Linked DNA regions of Heyndrickxia acidicola. The protein of the gene in region 1 interacts with the protein of each later gene in a pairwise test. Links are inferred from orthologs where the notes say so. Each region holds a gene or a part of one and is shown on either strand. Other genes may lie near its edges.

Region 1 (11,768 bases):
TAATTTTTTTTTAAGAAATTTGACGAAAGTTGTTGCAAAAGCGTAAATGGCTGTGATAAGATAATAAACGTTGCTGGACGAGATAATCTTTAAAAGAACAGATCAAAAGACATCAATGATGCCAAAGGTTCAAAATAGATTTTCATCCATGGACACATCTCATTATGAGCCATTAGCTCAGTCGGTAGAGCACGTCAGAATAAGCTTCATTCGAAATGACATCAGCATACCAATCGAGCCGCATCTTGCAAAACATCCTGAGATTGGGACGTCGTAGATGCTTACAAGGTTCAAATTAGATTCTACATCTAAGAACACATCTCATTATGAGCCATTAGCTCAGTCGGTAGAGCATCTGACTTTTAATCAGAGGGTCGAAGGTTCGAGTCCTTCATGGCTCACCATTTACATAAAAAAATGGTCCCGTAGTGTAGCGGTTATCACGCCTGCCTGTCACGCAGGAGATCGCGGGTTCGATTCCCGTCGGGACCGCCATTTTTTTATTTTGTCAGATAGATTTTTATTAAATAAATTGTCTTTCTGAAATCGGGACGAAGGATAGGCACAATTTTTTATAGGAAACATTATTATTATGGCTCGGTAGCTCAGTCGGTAGAGCAAAGGACTGAAAATCCTTGTGTCGGCGGTTCGATTCCGTCCCGAGCCATTGACCAAAAAGCACTGCGATGACAAAGACTCTCGCAGTGCTTTTTTAACATGATTGATATAATGGCCGATTAAAGTTTATACATCATTTGAGCATGCCTCTAAAAATGTTTCACTTCACTAAATACCTCTGGTTGCTCTAGAGGTATTTTTGTGTCGCCTATAGAATGGAATAGTTGGAAACAGCTAATATTATGAAAAAGATGAATTAAAGGTCAGAAAATGGTACAGTAAGATAGAGTACGTGTACTCATATTTTTTGTGAGCTTTTTTGCCTTTATGCTCTTAAATGGTAAATGAAATAATGTTAATAACACGGCTTTAGCCTATAAAAAATAGCCAGCTGCTGTATAAAATGGCAGGTTGAATGCATGAAAGAAACAGGAGGTTTTAAAATGGATAAGAAGATATTAGTAGTTGACGATGAAAAGCCAATTGCAGATATATTACAGTTTAATTTATCTAAGGAAGGCTTTACGGTTTATTGTGCCTACGATGGAGACGAAGCGATTCGCATGGTGGAAGAGGTTCAGCCTGAGCTAATCGTTTTAGATATTATGCTGCCGAACAGAGATGGCATGGAAGTATGCCGTGAAGTACGGAAAAAGTATGATATGCCGATTATTATGGTGACGGCTAAGGATTCTGAGATTGATAAAGTGCTCGGATTGGAACTAGGGGCTGATGATTATGTTACAAAGCCTTTTAGTACAAGAGAGCTGATTGCACGCGTTAAAGCAAACCTAAGGCGCCAGCAGCATGTCGCAAATGCAGCGGATGAAGAAGAGGAGAGCAATGAAATTGCCATTGGATCCCTTGTGATTCATCCTGACGCATATGTTGTGACAAAGCGCGGGGAGACCATTGAGCTTACACATCGTGAATTTGAGTTGCTATACTACCTTGCTAAGCATATCGGACAGGTTATGACCCGTGAACATTTGCTTCAAACCGTATGGGGATATGATTATTATGGAGATGTCCGTACTGTTGACGTTACAGTAAGGCGTTTACGTGAAAAGGTTGAGGATAATCCAAGCCATCCAAGCTGGATTGTAACCCGAAGAGGAGTCGGTTATTATCTTCGCAATCCTGAACAGGAGTAAGATATGAAAAAGGTTAGCATCTTTCAGTCCATTCATCTTAAGTTTGTTTTAATCTATGTGCTGCTTATTTTAGTAGCAATGGAGATTATTGGCGTATATTTTGTAAACAAGTTAGAATTCCGCCTTGAAAATAATTTCAAAGATTCCATTCTTGTTCAGGTAAAAACACTTGAATATAATCTTCGGGAACTGATGCTTGAAAGTGAAAAGAGCGGCCAGGACCAATCCAGTGAGATTCGAAAAGTTTTATCCGATTTTGCTGGAGAAGATATTTATGAGGCACGCCTCATTAACAGTCATGGACTCATATTGGGAACGTCAAATTCAAACAATCAAGGAATCGTTGGCCAAAAATCCACAGAAAAAATAGTGAATCAGGCTATTGCTTCTCAAAGCCAGCAGGACAATATTTTTTTAGACCAGCACACAGGAAACCGGCTATGGGTGGTAACATCGCCGATTAGCTCTAATGGCCAGGTCATTGGATATGTTTATTTAGTTTCCAAAATAGAAACCGTTTATCAGAACATGCAGGAAATTAATAATATCTTTGCAACCGGGACGGGTATAGCCCTTTTAATTACAGCCATCCTGGGAATTGTTCTCGCCCGAACCATATCGCGGCCTATTTCTGATATGAGAAAGCAGGCCATGGCCATGGCGAGGGGGAATTTTTCACGTAAAGTAAAGGTATATGGGAACGATGAAATTGGCCAATTAGCCTATTCTTTTAATCATATGACGAAAAAGCTTCAGGAAGCCCAGGCGACAACAGAGGGTGAGCGCAGAAAGCTTGCATCAATCCTTGCTTATATGACCGATGGAGTGATTGCAACAGATCGCAGAGGAAGAGTCATCCTGATTAATGACCCGGCGTCAGAGCTTCTGGATGTTTCACGTGAAACAGTACTTTCTCAGCCGCTAATCTCTCTATTAAAAATAGAAGATACGTATACCTTTGAAGATCTTTTGGTAGAGCAGGACTCTGTTCTTCTTGATTTCAGCACTAAGGAAAATACGTATATACTAAGAGCCAACTTTTCAATCATCCAGAGTGAAACAGGTTTTGTCAGCGGCTTAATTACCGTACTTCATGATGTAACGGAGCAGGAGAAAATTGATGCCGAACGCCGTGAGTTTGTTGCAAACGTATCCCATGAATTAAGGACGCCGTTAACAACAATGAGGAGTTATTTAGAGGCGTTGGCAAATGGCGCGATGCAGGATGAGGAAATTGGTCCGCGCTTTCTCAAAGTTACTCAAAATGAAACAGAGCGGATGATTCGTCTTGTAAACGACCTATTAAAGCTGTCGAAAATGGATAGCAAAGATGATCAGTTAACAAGAGAGTACGTTAACTTTATTGGGTTCTTCCATCATATTATTGATCGTTTTGAAATGACGAAAGAACAGCATGTTACTTTTAAAAGGAAGCTTCCAAATACAGAAATATTCGTAGAAATAGATGAAGATAAACTGACACAGGTATTGGATAATATTATTTCAAATGCCTTGAAATATTCTCCTGAAGGCGGACAGGTTAAATTTAAAGTAAAAGAGCTGGAGAATATGATTGAAGTAAGCATTTCGGACCAGGGAATGGGCATTCCAAAGGATAATATAAAGAAAATCTTTGAGCGTTTTTACCGTGTAGATAAGGCAAGAAGCAGACAAATGGGAGGGACAGGCCTCGGTCTTGCCATTGCAAAAGAAGTAGTTGAAGCACATGGTGGGCGTATCTGGGCGAGCAGTATTGAAGGGAAAGGAACAACTATTTACTTCACTCTTCCATATGAACGCTCACAAGAGGATGAGTGGTCATGAGATACGAAACAATTAAAACGATGATCCTAGCCGTATTTGTCGCGGCAAGTATCTTTTTAACATGGATGATTTGGAATTTCCAGCCGCATTACGATACGATTGACCGCAGAGATATTCATCAAGTCTCCATTGCTGAGGAAAGAGATACAGGAAGTCTTATAAAGCCTGGGAAAATTATGGTTAACCAGGTAAACAGGCATTATGGAACAACGGATGAATCTGAAATAAACGATATTTTAAAGGAGATGAAAGGCTGGAGCTTTTACGGCAGCCAAGGAATAAAAACGCTCTCCGTTAAGGATATTAACTCTCTGGAGATAGGGAACAACCATGTTGATATTGTTTTTCCTGAAAATGTTCCTGTAAAGGTCTATAAGGACGTAGTTCAATTTAATGATAAGAGCCTGCCGGATACCTCTTTTAATCGAATTGTGATTGATTTTACAGATGGCGGACACAGGGATAATAATCTCTACTTTCTTTCAACCACATCACAAAAGGCATACGTCTGCTCAGTAAACTATCAATATATTAGTTCCTTAATGAAGGACATTAATAAAACACTTTATGATTCTTACAAACTGTATGATGTTTATAATCTTTCTAAAGGGAAAACCATTTTGCTGCCTAAAGATCAAACAAATATGAACACGTACCGTTATATAACGGATGAAGTCCCCCCAGAAAAGTTTGAGAGAGCCCTCTTTCCAGATCCTAACTTTGTTAAAAAGGGAGAGGTTGGTGATTCCCAGGAGTATACCAATGGGACAAGTATGATGAGGACGAATGATTCAAGCAAAATGCTTTATTATATAAATCCTTCAGAAGATTCCAATTATCAAACCAATGCAGATGATTTATTAAAAAGAAGCCTGGAGTTTATGAATCACCCTGGAATGTGGACGGATACCTATCACTATTTCCAAATGAACCTGAAAAAGCATCAAGTGATATTTAGAATGTATTTACACGGAACCCCTGTCTTTGAAAACTCTAAAATGGCTGAAATAATGCTCCAATGGGGAGAAAATGAAATCTATCAATATAATCGTCCGTTCTATAGATTGGCGATTCTTGTACCTCAGAAGGTTTCGGAAAGCATGCTTCCTGGCGGCGCTGAAGTGATTCAGGAAATAAGCAAGATTTCAGGCATCAGTCTTGATAGAGTAGACGATTTGCAGATAGGGTACCAGCTTATCAATGATACAGACTATGATTCTAAGCAGAATAACGTTCTTATTTTTGAACCTGAATGGTATTACTTATACAATGGTGACTGGATTCCCGTCTCACAGGATCAGTTAGGAGGTAAACAGGGTGGATTGGAGTAAGACCAAAACAATGTTTATTCTCGTCTTTCTTGTTCTGGATGTGTACCTTTTAACCCAGTTTTGTTATAAGTACTCTAAAAGCAAGCTGGAATTTATCCCAGATTACTCTTTGGAGCAAAGATTGAAGGCGGATGATATCAATTATGACCATTTGCCTCAAACGAAGGAAAAAAGCCAATTTATCAGTGCAAATACAAGGTCATTTACAAGTAAGGATATTCAAAATTTAACAGACCAAAAAGTTACGATAAATGATAGCAATAATTCCACCATTTCTTCCATTATTAAGAGTCCCCTTGCTTTAAAGGGGAAAATGAGTGGAGATTCCATTGAAAGACAGCTTGACCCTTATGTAAAAACGAATTTAGTGGATGGCAATAAGTATAGTTTTTGTAATTATGATAAAAACAAAAAGCAGATTGAATACTGTGAACAATATAATTTTAAAACCATTTACAATAATATGAGCGGACATATCATTTTTTACCTTAATAATAAAAACCAAGTGACCTCATACGACCAAACACTATTAAACGATATTAAAGTATTAAATGAAGAACAGGATGTACTTCCTGCTATTCAAGCAGTCGAAGCATTGCATACAAATGGGATGCTGCAGCCAAACAGTAAAGTAACAGAGGCTGAGCTGGGCTATTATACAATGGTACAATTGACTGAGGTTCAAGTATTGGTTCCTACCTGGCACCTTGTCGTAGAACATAATCATAAGCAGCAAAACTTCTTTGTAAATGCTTTCGAGGGACAGGTATTCCAGGCGGATAATAATCAGAATAAAATATTGGAGTGAATAGGAATGTCAATGCATTTTAGTGTACTTGCGAGCGGCAGTACAGGAAATGCCATATACGTTGAAACAGAAAGCCACTCTTTTTTAGTTGATGCAGGATTCAGCGGCAAACAGATGGAGTCTTTATTTCAAGAAGTTGACCGGAAAATTGATAGCTTAAGCGGAATTTTAGTAACTCATGAACATAGTGACCATATTAAGGGTGTGGGAGTTCTCGCTCGAAAATATAATCTGCCTGTTTATGCGAATGACAAAACGTGGAAGGCCATGGAAGGGCTAATAGGCGAGGTGCCAGTGGATTTGAAGTTCACTTTTGATATGGAAACGACTAAGTCCTTTGGTTCGTTGCAAATCGAATCCTTTGGAGTTTCGCATGATGCAGCTGAGCCCATGTTTTATTCCTTCCATTATGGACAGAGCAAAATTGTGGTCATTACTGATACAGGCTATGTAAGCGATCGAATGAAAGGCATTATATCGAATGCGGATGTATATGTTTTTGAAAGTAACCATGATGTCCAGATGCTCAGAATGGGAAGATATCCATGGAATATTAAAAGAAGAATTTTAAGTGATGTAGGACATGTGTCCAATGAGGATGCAGCTTTGGCAATGGGAGATGTCATTGGGGATAGGACGCGCCGCATATATTTAGCTCATTTAAGCCAAGATAATAATATGAAAGACCTTGCAAGGATGAGCGTTGAGCAAACCCTTGAAACAAGGGGGATTAAGGCAGGAGAACAATTCTCTTTATATGATACGGACCCCAAGGTACCAACACCGCTTATAGCCATTTAACAGGAGGCAGAAGGATCATTATTTTATTGGTAGGATAATGATTTTATAGCGGTTTTAAATGAGTTTAAAAAGAAGAATTTGATGGAATATAAGAGGGAGGTTTTAAATATAAGGCCTCTCTTTTTTTCTATATACATATTAGTAAATTTGGTAATTCTTATGGTGTATTCATGAAAAATTAAGAAAAGCTGATTATAATAACAATAACAATAGGAAAAATAACATTATCACTTGGATGGAAAGGAATGGTTTTATGGGCTACTATGATAATGATGAACAGAATCGTTCTTATAGGCAGAGGGGAAGTAAGCGCGGTTATTTCTTTACAGGACTAATTGGCGTTATTGTTGGTGCACTTATCGTTCTTATTGCTTTTCCAATGCTTTCAGGTAATGTTGAAGGAAATCAGCCAGTCCAGGATGCCACTCAGACAGTACCTTCTAAAACGCAAAACCTTTCATTAAATGTTAATACGGATGTAACAAGAGCAGTCGCCTCCTCGGAAAAGACGGTTGTGGGTATTACAAACATTCAAAAAGAAAGCTTTTGGGGTAATCTGGGCCAGGGAGGGGGCTCAGACCAATACAATCAGGGCCAAGGCGACCAGAGCCAGGGCGGCGATCAAAGCCAAGGTGGTGACCAGAGCCAAGGCGGCCAGAGCAGCCAAGGGCAGGAGGAGCCAGCAGCAACAGGATCCGGAATTATTTATAAAAAAGCAGGCGGCAAGGCGTATATTGTAACAAACTACCATGTTGTCAGCGGTGCCGATCAATTAGAGGTTACACTTTCAGACGGAACAAAACTTCCAGCTAAGCTAAGAGGCGGAGATATGTGGTCAGACCTTGCTGTACTGGAAGTAGACGGCTCTAAGATTAACCAGGTGGCACAGTTCGGAAATTCTGATGCTTTAAAATTGGGCGAACCGGTTATTGCTATAGGAAATCCGCTTGGCGAAGAGTTTTCAGGCTCCGTTACCCAAGGGGTTGTATCAGGCCTAAATCGTACAGTACCGATTGATTTAAATGATGATGGTGTAGAGGACTATCAGGAAGAGGTTATTCAAACAGATGCTGCCATTAACCCAGGCAACAGCGGCGGTGCTTTAATCAACATTGCTGGACAGGTTATAGGGATCAACTCAATGAAGATTGCCCAAAGTGCTGTAGAAGGTATTGGTTTCTCTATTCCGATTAATACAGCAAGACCGATCATTCAAGACATAGAGGAGTATGGAAAGGTAAAACGCCCTGCAATGGGAGTCCAATTACAAAATGTCAGTGATATTTCTCAGTACCATCAGCAAGAAACATTAAAGCTTCCTAGCAGTGTGACAGATGGTGTTATGATTCAAAAGGTCACAAATAACTCCCCTGCACAAGCAGCCGGATTAAAGGAGCTCGATGTCATTACAGCCTTGGATGGCCATAAGGTGACAGACATCATTTCATTGAGAAAATATTTATATGATAAGAAAAAACCCGGTGACAGCGTGACGGTTCAATACTACCGCAACGGTGTACAAAAAGAAGTGACACTGAAGCTAGTGGATGAATCGAATATGTAGCATTAAGAGAGAAGAGCGGAAAGCGGATGAGGCTTTCCGCTTTTTTTTATGCTTAGGAAATTAGAAAATGCTGAGCCGGCGGATATTTTTCTTGTCTAGCTTCAGCGCCTATCGGCTAGCAGATTTCTATATCCCCTCACTAAGATAAGTCAACATCGGCACGTGAAAAACCTCGCTGTGTTTCCTTTATCTCAGTCAAAGACTCCGGAATCCGTACGCCGAAGAGCAAGGCGCTTGTGCTTTTCATTGTCCAGCTCCAGCGCCTATCGGCTAGCGGATTTCTCCGTCTTCTCCCTGCGATAAGTCAACATCAGCTCGTGAAGAACCTCGCTGTGTTTCCTTTATCTCAGTCAAAGACTCCGGAATCCGTACGCCGATGAGCAAGGCGCTTGCGCTTTTCTTGTGCAATAGAAGAATAAAAACAATCCCAGTGCAAGCTTTGTGGATAAAAAGAGAATGGATTTATGGTATGATAGCCTGTGGATAGATGGGGAAACTAAAAAAATTAGAGTTAATACTAATATAAAAATAAAGAATTGATGCGGTTTAAGGATTATCCACAGCTTGTGAACAAGGATTAGCCATTTATATATCTAGTAGGGAACAAGTATTCCTATACAAAATGTGGATACTTTTTGTGGATATGTGGATAACATCTGTGGATAACGTGTTTGTAAAAGGAGGGCGACCTGTGAATATCTCTATCATTACAGTAGGAAAATTAAAAGAAAAATATTTAAAGCAAGGAATTGAAGAATACCTAAAACGTTTATCTGCTTATGCAAAAGTGGAAGTGATTGAAGTGCCGGACGAAAAAGCTCCGGAGGTTCTGAGTCATTCTGAAATGGAGCAGGTAAAGAAAAAAGAAGGGGAGCGGATCCTTGCAAAAATTAGCCAGGATACACATGTCATTGCTCTCGCGATAAAAGGAAAAATGATGACATCAGAAGATCTGGCTGATTCGCTGGACAAGCTTGCTACATACGGAAAAAGCAAAATCGCATTTATTATCGGCGGCTCCCTGGGACTAAGCAACGAGGTCTTAAAAAGGGCAGATGATGACCTTTCTTTTTCAAAAATGACCTTCCCACATCAGCTCATGAGACTGATTTTGGTGGAGCAGGTGTATCGGGCTTTTAGGATTAATAGGGGTGAACCGTATCATAAGTAAATGAGGTTTTTGAGGGAATATAAGAATCTAAACATTGAAAAAAATTTAATCTATTTAATCCAGTTTTTAAATTGACTAGCACTGTGAAAGGATGTTGACAGGCTAATAAAGCAAAAAGGCTGTCTAAATAAACAGAAATTTCATTTAGCCAGCCTTTTGGATTATGCAGTTTTGGAAATGATTTGGTTATTTTCTAATAAGGCCCTTGATTCATCATTAGCGGGCTGGTAACCTTTTCAATTAGTTCTTTTATGTATAATTTATTTTAAATAAAAGAAAACACAATCCCCGTTACAGTTGAACCAATCCACAGCGTAAATGATTCAAATACTCCGCAATTAAGCATTATAATAGCCCATTTTAAATCTCCGCGGAATAGCCGTTAGAAAACCAAAGAAGAAAGTAGCCCAACTTAAACCATTTTTAACTTGCTTTGTTAATCCTCCAGAGTTTTTTAGTTCAGCTTTCAAAAACCCCCATGTTAATGTGAAAAATCCAGTAAATTATTATCGAATCACCGATTTATCGGGAAACCTCATTGTTTTTTATACTCTGTGCAAACAGGTTTTTAAACAAAACCTTCTAGTACAATTTTACCAATCGTCCTATTGCTCTCCAAAAATTTGTGGGCTTGACGGACATTTTCTGCTGAGATCGGTCCAAGGACTTCGGCCAGTGTTGTCTTTAATTTTTGATGGTCCACAGCATCAGCAATACGATTAAGCAATAGATGCTGCTCAATCATATCATCTGTTTCGTAAACAGGGCGAGTAAACATAAACTCCCACACGAAGGTGACGCTTTTTTGCTTAAGCAATTTGAGGTCCAGCGGAGAGGTTGGATCATCAATTGCGCACACAACTCCTTGCGGAGAGATAGCTTCGCTAATACCGGCCCAGTGTTTTTCCAAAGCATTCAGGCAAAAAATGTACGGAACGTTTGTAAATCCAATTGCTTCAAGTTGTGGAAGGAGCGGGTCATGGTGATTAATGGTATAGTCCGCTCCCATTGATTTAACCCAGCTAACAGTTTCCGATCGGGAAGCAGTCCCGATTACGGTAAGCCCCGCTTGTTTTGCAAGCTGAGTGGCAATGGAACCTACACCCCCGGCTGCACCAATGATCAGCAGAGCCTTTCCTTTGTTAGGGCCCGGATCTTGGGAAATAGACATTCGGGTAAATAACGCTTCCCAAGCTGTAATGGAGGTTAGAGGAAGAGCTGCGGCTTCCACAAAACTTAAGGAAACAGGTTTGCGCCCAACGATTCGTTCATCGACCAGATGGTATTCACTGTTTCCGCCTTGTCGTGCAATACTGCCAGCATAAAAAACTTCATCTCCCGGACGAAACAATGAACAATCCGGGCCTGTCTCTTCGACGACTCCTGCTACATCCCAACCTAGAATTTTAGGAACTTCCTCAACTCTTTCCTTAGGAGCTCGTACCTTTGTATCAACAGGATTGACCGATATGGCCGCAACTTTGACCAAAATGTCACGACCCGTTGCTTTTGGTTTTTCTACAACTACGTCCACCAGGCTTTGGGGATTGTCAATTGGAAGGTAACGAGTTAATCCTACCGCCTTCATTGTATTCATGATAAACCACATCCTTTCCTTATTAGTATACCTGTTATTAGTATGGCTTAAAATAATTACTATTAGCCTATAGTTTCTAAGCATCAGTGAAATTAAGTGTTAATATAGATGTGAATGAGGTGTTAATAGTATGGAAGATATAACCTTAAGTTCACTGCTGGACGTCATTGGTGAATTATTTTCGGATGAAAGTTCGATTGCTGTTTCTAATACAAAAGAATATATCTACTATCGGCCAAGTAAACGAATTTATTTGAAAATTAGCGCCGGAGATCCTATAAAGGAAGGAACGATTGCCCATAAAGCAATGGTGACGAAGCAAAAGGTCTCAGAGTTTATTAACAGGGATATTTTTGATATTCCTTATCTTGGAACGGCCGTTCCATTTTTATATAATGAAAATCTTGAGGGTTACTTGGTTGGTCTGTGTTATAGTTAATGAACATAAGAAAATCGTTCCTTTCTTGGTTTATGTTTGTTGTGGTGACAGCATTATACTAAAGAGAACGGTTTTCTTGTTTTTTTATGCACAAAAAGAGGGTCGACTCCAAAAAGCCGTTAGGCTTTTGGGACACCCTCTTCTTTTCTAATAGGTTTTGTAAAGCAACATTGTAAATGTAAGCTTATGCTTAATTGTTTAATTCCGAAATATCCATTTCTTTTATGATTTCTGCTATCCGATTTTTTCCCCATACATACATCATTTCAACGATAGGAAGCAAAGTCATCCCCAATTCAGTCATGGAATATTCCACTTTCGGTGGAACTTCTGGATAAACCTCGCGATGAACGATTCCATCTTCCATCAGTTCTCTTAATTGATTCGTTAATATTTTATGAGATATTTTTGGAAAAAGCCTTTGGAGATCACTGAATCGATGTGGTCCTTCTACCCCTAAA
Region 2 (9,330 bases), 2.9 Mb from region 1 along the record:
ATGGGGTGGACAAATTTGGTGTTCCGGAAATGGAAATGAAGCAGGTTAATGGAGATACCGTATATTGTCTTGATCAGTTGGATTTGCCTATCATCGTAGGAATTGGTGACATCGGAAAAATGGGGAAGGTTGATCACTATACCAATGGAGCTCCAGTGACGAAGAAAGCAGTTGAATGGATATTAGAAAGGAGCGGGTTCTATGGAGAAAAATGATTTGAGTACAAAAAAGCCAATTCCGGAAAGGGTGGACGAATTAGAAGCTTACTTCAAAAGCCGGGTTGGCCTAGGAGTCAGCTTTGACTTAGGTGTACGCAAAATCAAAGTTCTGAAAAAGGATATCCATTTTTACTATATAAGTGGTTTAGTGGATACATCCTACATCGTTCAGATTATGGAATATCTGATTACTTTAAATGACACAGAGCGGCTTTCAAGTAAAGTATTTGATATCGTTGAAAACAGAATCGTGCATCAGCAGGTCATGAAGGTAAAAACAATCGATGAAATGGTCGATATGGTTTTGTCAGGCCTAATTGGCATTGTGGTGGATGGAGAACCGATAGCCCTAATAGTGGACGTCCGAAGCTATCCGGGGCGTCAGCCGGCTGAACCGGACACAGAAAAGGTCGTTCGCGGCTCAAGGGATGGGTATGTAGAGAATATTATTTTTAATACAGCACTTACCAGGAGAAGAATAAGGGATGAACGTCTTCGCTTTGAAATGTTAAAAGTCGGAGAAAGAGGGAAAACCGACATTGCTCTCGCTTATATTGAAGGGCTCGCAAATCCGGGATTAGTGGACACGATCCGGCAGGAGATCCAATCGATTGAAGTAGATGGTATTACGATGTCAGACAAAACAGTAGAAGAATATCTTCTGCACCAGGGCTACAATCCATATCCTCTTGTCAGGTTTACAGAGCGTGTCGATACCGGGGCCATTCATTTGCTTGAAGGGCATGTCCTAATTATTGTTGATACATCACCCAGTGTCATCATTACACCGACAACCTTTTTCCATCATACACAGCATGCAGAGGAATACAGGCAGGCACCTTTGGTTGGAACATTTTTAAGGTCAGTCCGTTTCCTTGGGATAATGTCATCATTGTTTTTGCTGCCATTATGGTATTTATATGTATTGGAGCCTCATCTGCTCCCGCATAATCTTGAGTTTATTGGTCCGAATAAACATACACATATTCCAATGCTTGTGCAAATTATATTAGCTGACTTAGGTATCGAATTCTTAAGGATAGCAGCGATTCATACTCCTACCCCGTTGGCGACGGCAATGGGTTTAATTGCTGCAGTCATGATCGGCCAGATAGCGGTCAGTGTAGGTCTTTTTACGGCAGAGGTTATTCTGTATGTTGCGATAGCAGCTGTAGGAACCTTTGCTACGCCAAGCTACGAATTAAGTGTAGCTAACAAGCTGGTGAGATGGGCATTGCTAATAATAGTAGCTATCTTTAAATTGCCGGGTCTAGTCATAGGGTGCACAGTATTTTTACTGTTTTTAATTTCAAATCGTTCATTGAATACTCCTTACATGTGGCCGTTTATACCGTTTAATCCGCCTGCATTCGTCCATATTCTCATCCGGCGCCCTATTCCGGGCTCTATATACCGTCCGAGCATTGTACATCCAAGGGATCGATTTAGACAGCCTCCAAAGGAGTAAGACCATTGTCAAAATGGTTGTTCTATGATAAAGTTTATCTAATTTCCGTTAAGATTTTAAATAGACAGTTTGTCCTATGACAGCTGTCTATTTTACATCAGTTTTCGGTTGTAAAAGCTAAGGCATGGAGATGAAGAGAATGCATTTATATGGAACCCAAAAGGTCAACGAAAATGGCCATCTGCAAATAGGCGGAGTAGATACGATGGAATTGGTTAAAAATTATGGTACGCCTTTGTATGTCTATGATGTACAGCTCATTAGAGAAAGGGCAAGGTCATTTAAACATACATTTGAAAAGCTGGGAGTGCGTTCGCAAGTAGCCTATGCAAGCAAGGCCTTTTCATCCATCGCCATGCTTAATCTTGCTGAAGAAGAGGGTTTGTCTTTGGATGTGGTCTCAGGAGGAGAATTATATACGGCTCTTGCTGCACAATTCCCGACTAAGAAGATTCACTTTCATGGGAATAACAAAAGCAGAGAAGAACTGTTAATGGCTATAGAACACAAAATTGGCTGTGTGGTAGTCGACAATTTTTATGAGCTGGACCTATTAACGGGGTTATGCAGTGAAAAGGACTGCAAGATGGATATTCTATTAAGGATAACTCCGGGAATAGAAGCCCATACACATGACTATATCCTGACAGGCCAGGAGGATTCTAAATTTGGCTTTGACCTGCAGAATGGACAGGCGGAAGAAGCCTTAAAGCTTTCTTTGGAGTCTGATCATGTAAATCTGCTTGGTGTTCATTGCCATATTGGTTCACAAATATTTGAAACGACTGGTTTCGTGCTTGCTGCTCACAAAATCATTGATAAATTGCATGACTGGGAGAAGAAGTATTCCTATTTTCCATCTGTTTTAAACTTGGGGGGAGGATTCGGAATCAGGTATACAGAAGAAGATGTTCCGCTGGCTCCATCTGATTATGTCGAAAAAATTGTAATCGAAGTAAAGCGTCATACAGAAAGTCTTGATTTGCCAATGCCTGAAATTTGGATTGAACCAGGCAGGTCGCTAGTCGGCGAAGCAGGAACTACTCTTTATTCCATTGGTTCAAGCAAACAGGTACCGGATGTAAGGAAATATTTAGCTGTAGATGGCGGCATGAGTGATAATATTCGTCCTGCGCTCTATGAAGCAAAATATGAAGCTGCTTTAGCGAACCGTCCAAACGACGCTGTGGAAGAATATGTATCCATCGCAGGGAAGTGCTGTGAATCAGGAGATATGCTCATCTGGGACTTGCCGCTTCCAAAAACAAATAACGACGATATTTTGGCTGTTTTCTGTACAGGAGCATATGGATACTCAATGTCAAATAATTATAATCGTATTCCACGCCCTCCGGTTGTCTTTGTTGAAAATGGAGAAGCTCAATTGGTGATAAGACGTGAAACATATGAAGATATTATTCGTCATGATCTTCCTTATAATGTCAATGTTCAATCTTAATAGATTCAAAGGATTGCGAAAAAAAAAGAAAATAGGTACAATAACGAGTAAGAACAAATTTTGTTACGGAGCTTATACTGGTATTGGGAGATAAAAATGCGTAAAAAAATGTCTGGTTATTTATTCTGTTAATCATGGCTGCACTCATTTGGGGTGTGTACGATTGTTTTTTTCTTCTACCTGGTAAGTAAAGCAGACACCGTCCTATCCAAAAATGGCAATGTACAGGTAGAATACTGTTTATTCTAAGAAGGCATGGTCTATACTGTAAGGAAAAAGGTAAAAAACGGAAAAAGATAACGAGGGATATGTTATGTTAATTCGATATAAAAAAGCCTTTGAAAAGATTGCAATGGGGCTATTATCATTTATGCCCAACGAAAAGGATCTTAAAAGGCTGCAGCAGACCATAAAGCAATATGAAACAGAAGATGATTGGCAGCTCTTTTTTTGGAAAGAGGAAGATTTGATTGGTCTTATTGGAGTGACAATCAATGGTCAAATAGTAGAAATTCAACATATATCCGTAAATCCTTCTCACAGGCAACAAGGTGTCGGAAAAAATATGATGAAATCATTAAAACAGATATATGAGGATAAACAGCTTATACCCAATCCGCATACTGTAGCATTTTTTGATAAATGTGACCTTGAAGAAGCAGACGCAAAGGAATAATGCGTCTGCTTTTTGTTTTAGAGGAAAGTATAAAATTTTTTATTACTTTATAGATTGAAACGCTCTACATACTTTAATAATTTATAATAGGCTTTGTTAAAGGACGCCGTTGTTTTTTAGCTCATTCGTGTGAAACAGAAGTTTCACACGACTTTCAGCTCAGCTAAAAAACGAGCAGTTTTCAAAATAAAAATTTAAGATTTATTATTGAACTTGAAAATTGGAATTTTTGTGGTTTTTGCTCTATAGATTAGAGCGGAAATAAATAGCCAATTTATGTGAAACCTTATGGCTTACGCTTTTCTTAGCCAAGCGATGCCTTTGCATTTTTTTCACTTTTGACTTAACGCAACTAATCTCATTTTCTCAATTTCAGAACGGTCTCTGACTAAATGTCTGTTAACAATAAAGTGATTTTGCAGATCACTTGGCATATTCCATTGGAAGTCGTTCTTTTTACACTCTGTCAAGCACAGCTGTAAAAGCTTAGAGTCAAGAATGGGAAGGTCAATGCTTTTATAAGGTTGACCTGAGCTAAGTTTTGCAATAGAGACATCTAAAATATTCAGGAGTTTAGGGTAGTCCAATCCGAGGTGATGGATATCCTGTTCTTTTTTACTTAATAGATTCCTAGATCTGGTTAATAACCGGGAGGCACCTTTTAGGTTCCTGCGGCGGTAATGATAGAATGCAACGGCCACCTGGATGAGACCTACCCACACTGAATCCCTGTTGAAATCATTGGACTCTTTCCAATATTCCTCTAAAATTTCATGGCACTCAAAGTAATCCCGATCCCCATGAAAATGAATTAAATAAGATATATATTCGGAAGGATAATGCAATGTTTATAAACTCCTCTCCATAAAGCTTTCCTTGATACTTAGCGGTAGCACGAAATAGATTGTAGATGATGCACCGTTCTAGCTTATCATATGTATCCTCAAGAACTCCAAGGTTTCAATTTTTTAACATCTATAAAAATAAACCAATAAAGGGAAAAGAAATCGGCAGCTAGACCGACTTCTTTTCGAGGATTTATCCTTGTGTTCTTGTTTTTAGTAAATATATGCAGCGCCAACGATAATCAATAAAATAAATAATACTACGATTAACGCAAAGCCTCCGCCATATCCAACTCCGTCTCCCATGTAAATCCCTCCTGTTTTTTCATTCGATGTATTGTATGTAGAACGGAATAAAGGTGTATGGGCCAGAGCCCAAAGGGGGAAATTTCTATTTGTAAAGTCCGGGGATTAGGAAGACTGTGAAAAAATTTTTATTGGAGGATGCCTTATAATCATCTATACTATTAATAGCCCTTTAGGCTTGAATATTAGAATTGGTGATTGTATGGAGTATAATGTAAAAATCGAAGCTTTTGAAGGACCTTTGGATCTTTTGCTTCACTTGATAAATCGTCTTGAAATTGATATATATGATATCCCTATGTCTGAAATTACCGAACAATATCTACTATATGTCCATGCAATGAAGGAACTGGAGTTAGATATTGCGAGTGAGTATTTAGTCATGGCTGCTACCCTGCTTGCAATAAAAAGCAAAATGCTGCTTCCTCAGCAGGAAGAAGAATTTTTTGAGGATGAGCTCGAACCCGATATGGAAGATCCACGGGACAATCTTGTTGAACAGCTGGTTGTTTACAGAAAATACAAAGAGGCTGCCCAGCAGTTGAAGAACCTGGAAATGGACCGCGGCCAAATGTTTACAAAGCCCCCAAGTGATTTGACAGAATTGATGACTGAAACTCAGATGGATAAACAGGAAGTCGAAGTATCGCTCTATGATATGATTGGCGCATTAAATAAGCTGTTAAGAAGAAAGAAGCTTCAAAAGCCGTTATCAACTAAAATAGCCCGGCAGGAAATATCAATTGAAACGAGAATGGATGAAATAACAAAAGAATTGAATTCAATTCGGGGAAAAAAAAGTTTCTATTCACTCTTCCCTTATCAGGACAAAGAGCATATTGTTATTACCTTTTTAGCAGTATTGGAATTAATGAAAAGGAATGAAATTTTTGTGGACCAGGAAGGAAATTTTGAAGAAATTTATGTTGCCCGGAAAGGAGCGAGCGTAGTTGGAAACAACTAATTGGAAAGGGATCCTAGAAAGCTTGCTTTTCGCTGCGGGTGACGAAGGACTATCCATTAAACAAATGATGGCTGTACTTGAAGTAGAGGAAGAAAAAACGATTGAACTTATTCATACGCTCAAAGAAGAGTATGAAAATGATCCAGATAGAGGTATTACCCTGGTCGAGATAGCGAATACATATCAACTGGCAACCAAAAAGGAGAACGCGGATTATCTAAAGCGATTGGTTGAAGCTCCTGGTTCTTCTACACTTTCACAGGCTGCACTTGAGACACTCGCCATTGTTTCCTATAAACAGCCGATCACAAGGCTGGAAATAGAAGAAATACGGGGTGTAAAAACAGAACGGCCATTGCAAACTTTAATGGCAAAAGGACTGATCAAGGAAGCTGGCCGTGCAGGAGGAGCAGGCAGGGCCATTTTATATGGTACTACGAAAGAATTCCTTGATTATTTTGGGTTAAAGGACTTAAGTGAACTTCCGCCGCTATCCCAGGATATTGATGAAGAAAATGATCTCGACGAAGCGGATTTATTTTTTGAGAAATTCAAAGAGTCGATGGAAACTAATGAATAATAGAAGACAAGAGGCTGTTTGCTTAGCAAATGGCCTCTTTTTTATTCATATCAACCTTGGTTCTGCATAAACTTGTACAAAGATGGGGTGAAGTTGGGTGAGAGAAAAGATCGTGACGGCTGCCATGTGATTCTCTCCGGAAATACTGCAGATAATGAAAAGGAAGAGGAGCACTTATATGAAACATTTCCTTGCACGTTTATTCATCGTGATGATGCTTTTAGCACTCATGCCTTCTAAGCCGGCCTCTGCAAGCATTTCTGTCGGAGCGGCCAGCGCAATATTAATGGATCAGGATACCGGGCGGATTCTATATGAAAAAAATGCTAACCAGCCTAGGAGAATTGCATCCATAACAAAAATAATGACGGCTATTCTTGCGATAGAATCGGGTAAACTGAATGATACATTTATGATAAGTGAAACTGCAGTCCGAACGGAAGGCTCTTCCCTTTATTTAAAGGCAGGAGAAAAAAGAAAGCTGGTGGATTTGGTTTACGGTCTGATGCTTCGTTCCGGGAATGATGCAGCTAATGCCATTGCTGAACATGTAGGAGGGAGTATACAGGGATTTGTTTTCTTAATGAATCAAAAAGCCAAAGAAATAGGCATGCTTAATACCCATTTTTCCAATCCAAGCGGACTGGATGACAGTTCAGACCACTTTTCAACAGCCTACGATATGGCTGTCCTTACGCGTTATGCCATGCAAAATAAAACATACGAAAAAATTGCAGGAACTAAAATGTATAAGGGCTGGAAAAATAAGAACAGGCTTTTAACCGAAAAATATAAATATTGTACAGGGGGGAAAACAGGTTTTACCAAGCTGGCTAGAAGGACTCTCGTTACAACGGCTTCAAAGGATGGTGAAAATTTGATTTCTGTTACTCTGAATGATTCTGACGATTGGAATGATCATATTTCCATGTATGAATATGGATTCAAGAACTTCCATCCTACTATAATTCTAGAAAAGGGTTTGGTGAATGCCATAACGACGAAGTATCTAAAAAACCATGTATATATTAAAAACGATGTTGTATATCCCTTGAAAAAACAGGAGGAATCGGATATTCATGTGGACTATCAGCTTGTAAAACCAAGTGAAAAATGGAAGAGTCCCAAAAAAATACCGCATATCGTGGGAAAAGCTATTATTTATATGGACAATAAACAAATCCGGCGTATCCCGGTCTACTATAGCACGGAAAAACAAACTGAAAAAACCAGCTGGCTTGGGATCTTCAAGCAGGTACTGTTTATTCAGTTAGGTGTAATGAACAATGGTTAATTATATTTGGATCGGGATGACCATTGTCGGGCTTATTTTTGCTGCAGTAAATGGAAGAATGAAACAAGTAAATGAAGCCATTTTTCATTCTGCAAATGAAGCTGTTACACTATGTATTGGATTAATCAGTATACTGGTTTTCTGGCTGGGCATCATGAAAATTGCAGAAGAATCGGGACTGCTTTATAAATTTTCCAGGCTCTGCCATCCGTTAATAAAACGGCTATTCCCTGAAGTGCCAGGAGACCATCCTGCGATGGGGTATATCGTTTCCAATATTATGGCGAATATGTTTGGTTTAGGCAATGCAGCTACACCACTGGGCATAAAGGCGATGGAGCAATTGAAAGAATTGAATGGAGGAAAGCCGGTTGCGAGCCGTTCTATGATTACCTTTTTGGCATTAAACACATCTGGTCTTACATTGATACCTACAACCGTTATTGCAATAAGAATGAATTATCATTCTGCATCGCCGACAGAAATTGTCGGTCCTACTTTGCTCGCTACAGCAATTGCAACTATTGTAGCCATTTTAATAGACCGGTATTTTTATTTCAGAAGAAAGCGGAAAGGGGGAGAATAGATGCAAGTTATTTCCATGATCTCCATCTGGATCATCCCCATTATGATCGGTTTTATATTGTTATACAGTGTTTGGAAAAAGATACCTGCCTATGAGATGTTTGTAGAAGGCGGAAAGGAAGGAATTAAAATTGCTGTATCCATCATTCCTTATCTGGTAGGAATGCTTGTAGCGATTACTATTTTCAGGGCATCAGGAGCGCTTGATTATTTTGTGAGTTTTCTCAAACCCTTTTTAAATTGGGCTGGAATACCTGCGGATGTTGTCCCTCTTGCCCTGATAAGGCCAATATCAGGGAACGCGGCTCTCGGCCTCATGAGTAATATCCTTGCCGTCCACGGGCCTGATTCTTTTATTGGAAGGATGGCCTCCACTATACAGGGAAGTACAGATACGACCCTTTATGTATTAACGGTCTATTTCGGGGCTGTGGGAATAAAAAAAATGGGGGATGCTTTGAAGGTAGGGCTTCTAGCTGACTTGGCAGGTATACTGGCAGCAATCTTTATAGTGTCCTGGATATTTGGCTAAGGCTCTTTTCGTAAACTTTGTTGCTATTTGACACAAAAAGGAGTATAAACCCAGATTCAGTATTAAAACTTTTAATAGCTTACGAAAAGATGCCACGAAGACAGACAACATAGGGAATAATCCTTTATACGTGAATCAACAATTTATGTGAAACCAGCCTTGGCTAAAGCAATCCGCTTGTATTTTTCCATATCAATAGGCGCTGTAAAAGATCTATGTTGATTTTGAACCTATGTTAATTGGAGCAGATACGCGAGATTCCTGCTTAAAAAACGTCTTAGGTGAGAATCCTGCGGAGAATGTGACGACTTATTCCCTGCCGCCCAGGGAAAGCGAGTGCCTGCAGCGTAAATCAACAGGAAGAATAACAAAGCTTAAAAATAATATGGAGAGTGGGCTGCAG

What was found.
Region 2: the proteins of yycF (region 1) and lysA interact in binary tests that used the Escherichia coli proteins (3 or more experiments, as listed by UniProt). The link is inferred for Heyndrickxia acidicola from one-to-one orthologs.

What each region holds. Positions count from the first base shown.
Region 1 is NZ_KV440953.1:3,349,232-3,360,999, reverse strand. What follows is about bases 21-2,916. They hold yycF (response regulator YycF), read left to right. Parts: upstream 21-1,061; coding sequence 1,062-1,772; downstream 1,773-2,916. Other genes in these bases: walK (cell wall metabolism sensor histidine kinase WalK), read left to right, coding at 1,776-2,916. In the rest of the region: more of walK, read left to right, coding at 2,917-3,596; A5N88_RS15600 (YycH family regulatory protein), read left to right, coding at 3,593-4,927; A5N88_RS15595 (two-component system regulatory protein YycI), read left to right, coding at 4,914-5,735; A5N88_RS15590 (MBL fold metallo-hydrolase), read left to right, coding at 5,742-6,536; A5N88_RS15585 (S1C family serine protease), read left to right, coding at 6,790-8,100; 23S rRNA (pseudouridine(1915)-N(3))-methyltransferase RlmH, read left to right, coding at 8,792-9,271; A5N88_RS15570 (zinc-binding alcohol dehydrogenase family protein), read right to left, coding at 9,840-10,868; A5N88_RS15560 (winged helix-turn-helix transcriptional regulator), read right to left, coding at 11,498-11,768. UniProt on the Escherichia coli protein: Response regulator member of the two-component regulatory system CpxA/CpxR which responds to envelope stress response by activating expression of downstream genes including cpxP, degP, dsbA and ppiA.
Region 2 is NZ_KV440953.1:496,225-505,554, forward strand. The notes cover bases 1,045-3,985. They hold lysA (diaminopimelate decarboxylase), read left to right. Parts: upstream 1,045-1,825; coding sequence 1,826-3,145; downstream 3,146-3,985. Other genes in these bases: A5N88_RS02300 (spore germination protein), read left to right, coding at 1,045-1,686; A5N88_RS02310 (GNAT family N-acetyltransferase), read left to right, coding at 3,459-3,821. In the rest of the region: spoVAEA (stage V sporulation protein SpoVABEA), read left to right, coding at 1-215; more of A5N88_RS02300, read left to right, coding at 202-1,044; A5N88_RS02315 (DUF309 domain-containing protein), read right to left, coding at 4,154-4,666; A5N88_RS24005 (YjcZ family sporulation protein), read right to left, coding at 4,880-4,972; A5N88_RS02320 (segregation/condensation protein A), read left to right, coding at 5,175-5,936; SMC-Scp complex subunit ScpB, read left to right, coding at 5,923-6,516; A5N88_RS02330 (D-alanyl-D-alanine carboxypeptidase family protein), read left to right, coding at 6,695-7,810; A5N88_RS02335 (nucleoside recognition domain-containing protein), read left to right, coding at 7,803-8,396; A5N88_RS02340 (spore maturation protein), read left to right, coding at 8,397-8,927. UniProt on the Escherichia coli protein: Specifically catalyzes the decarboxylation of meso-diaminopimelate (meso-DAP) to L-lysine. Is not active against the DD- or LL-isomers of diaminopimelate.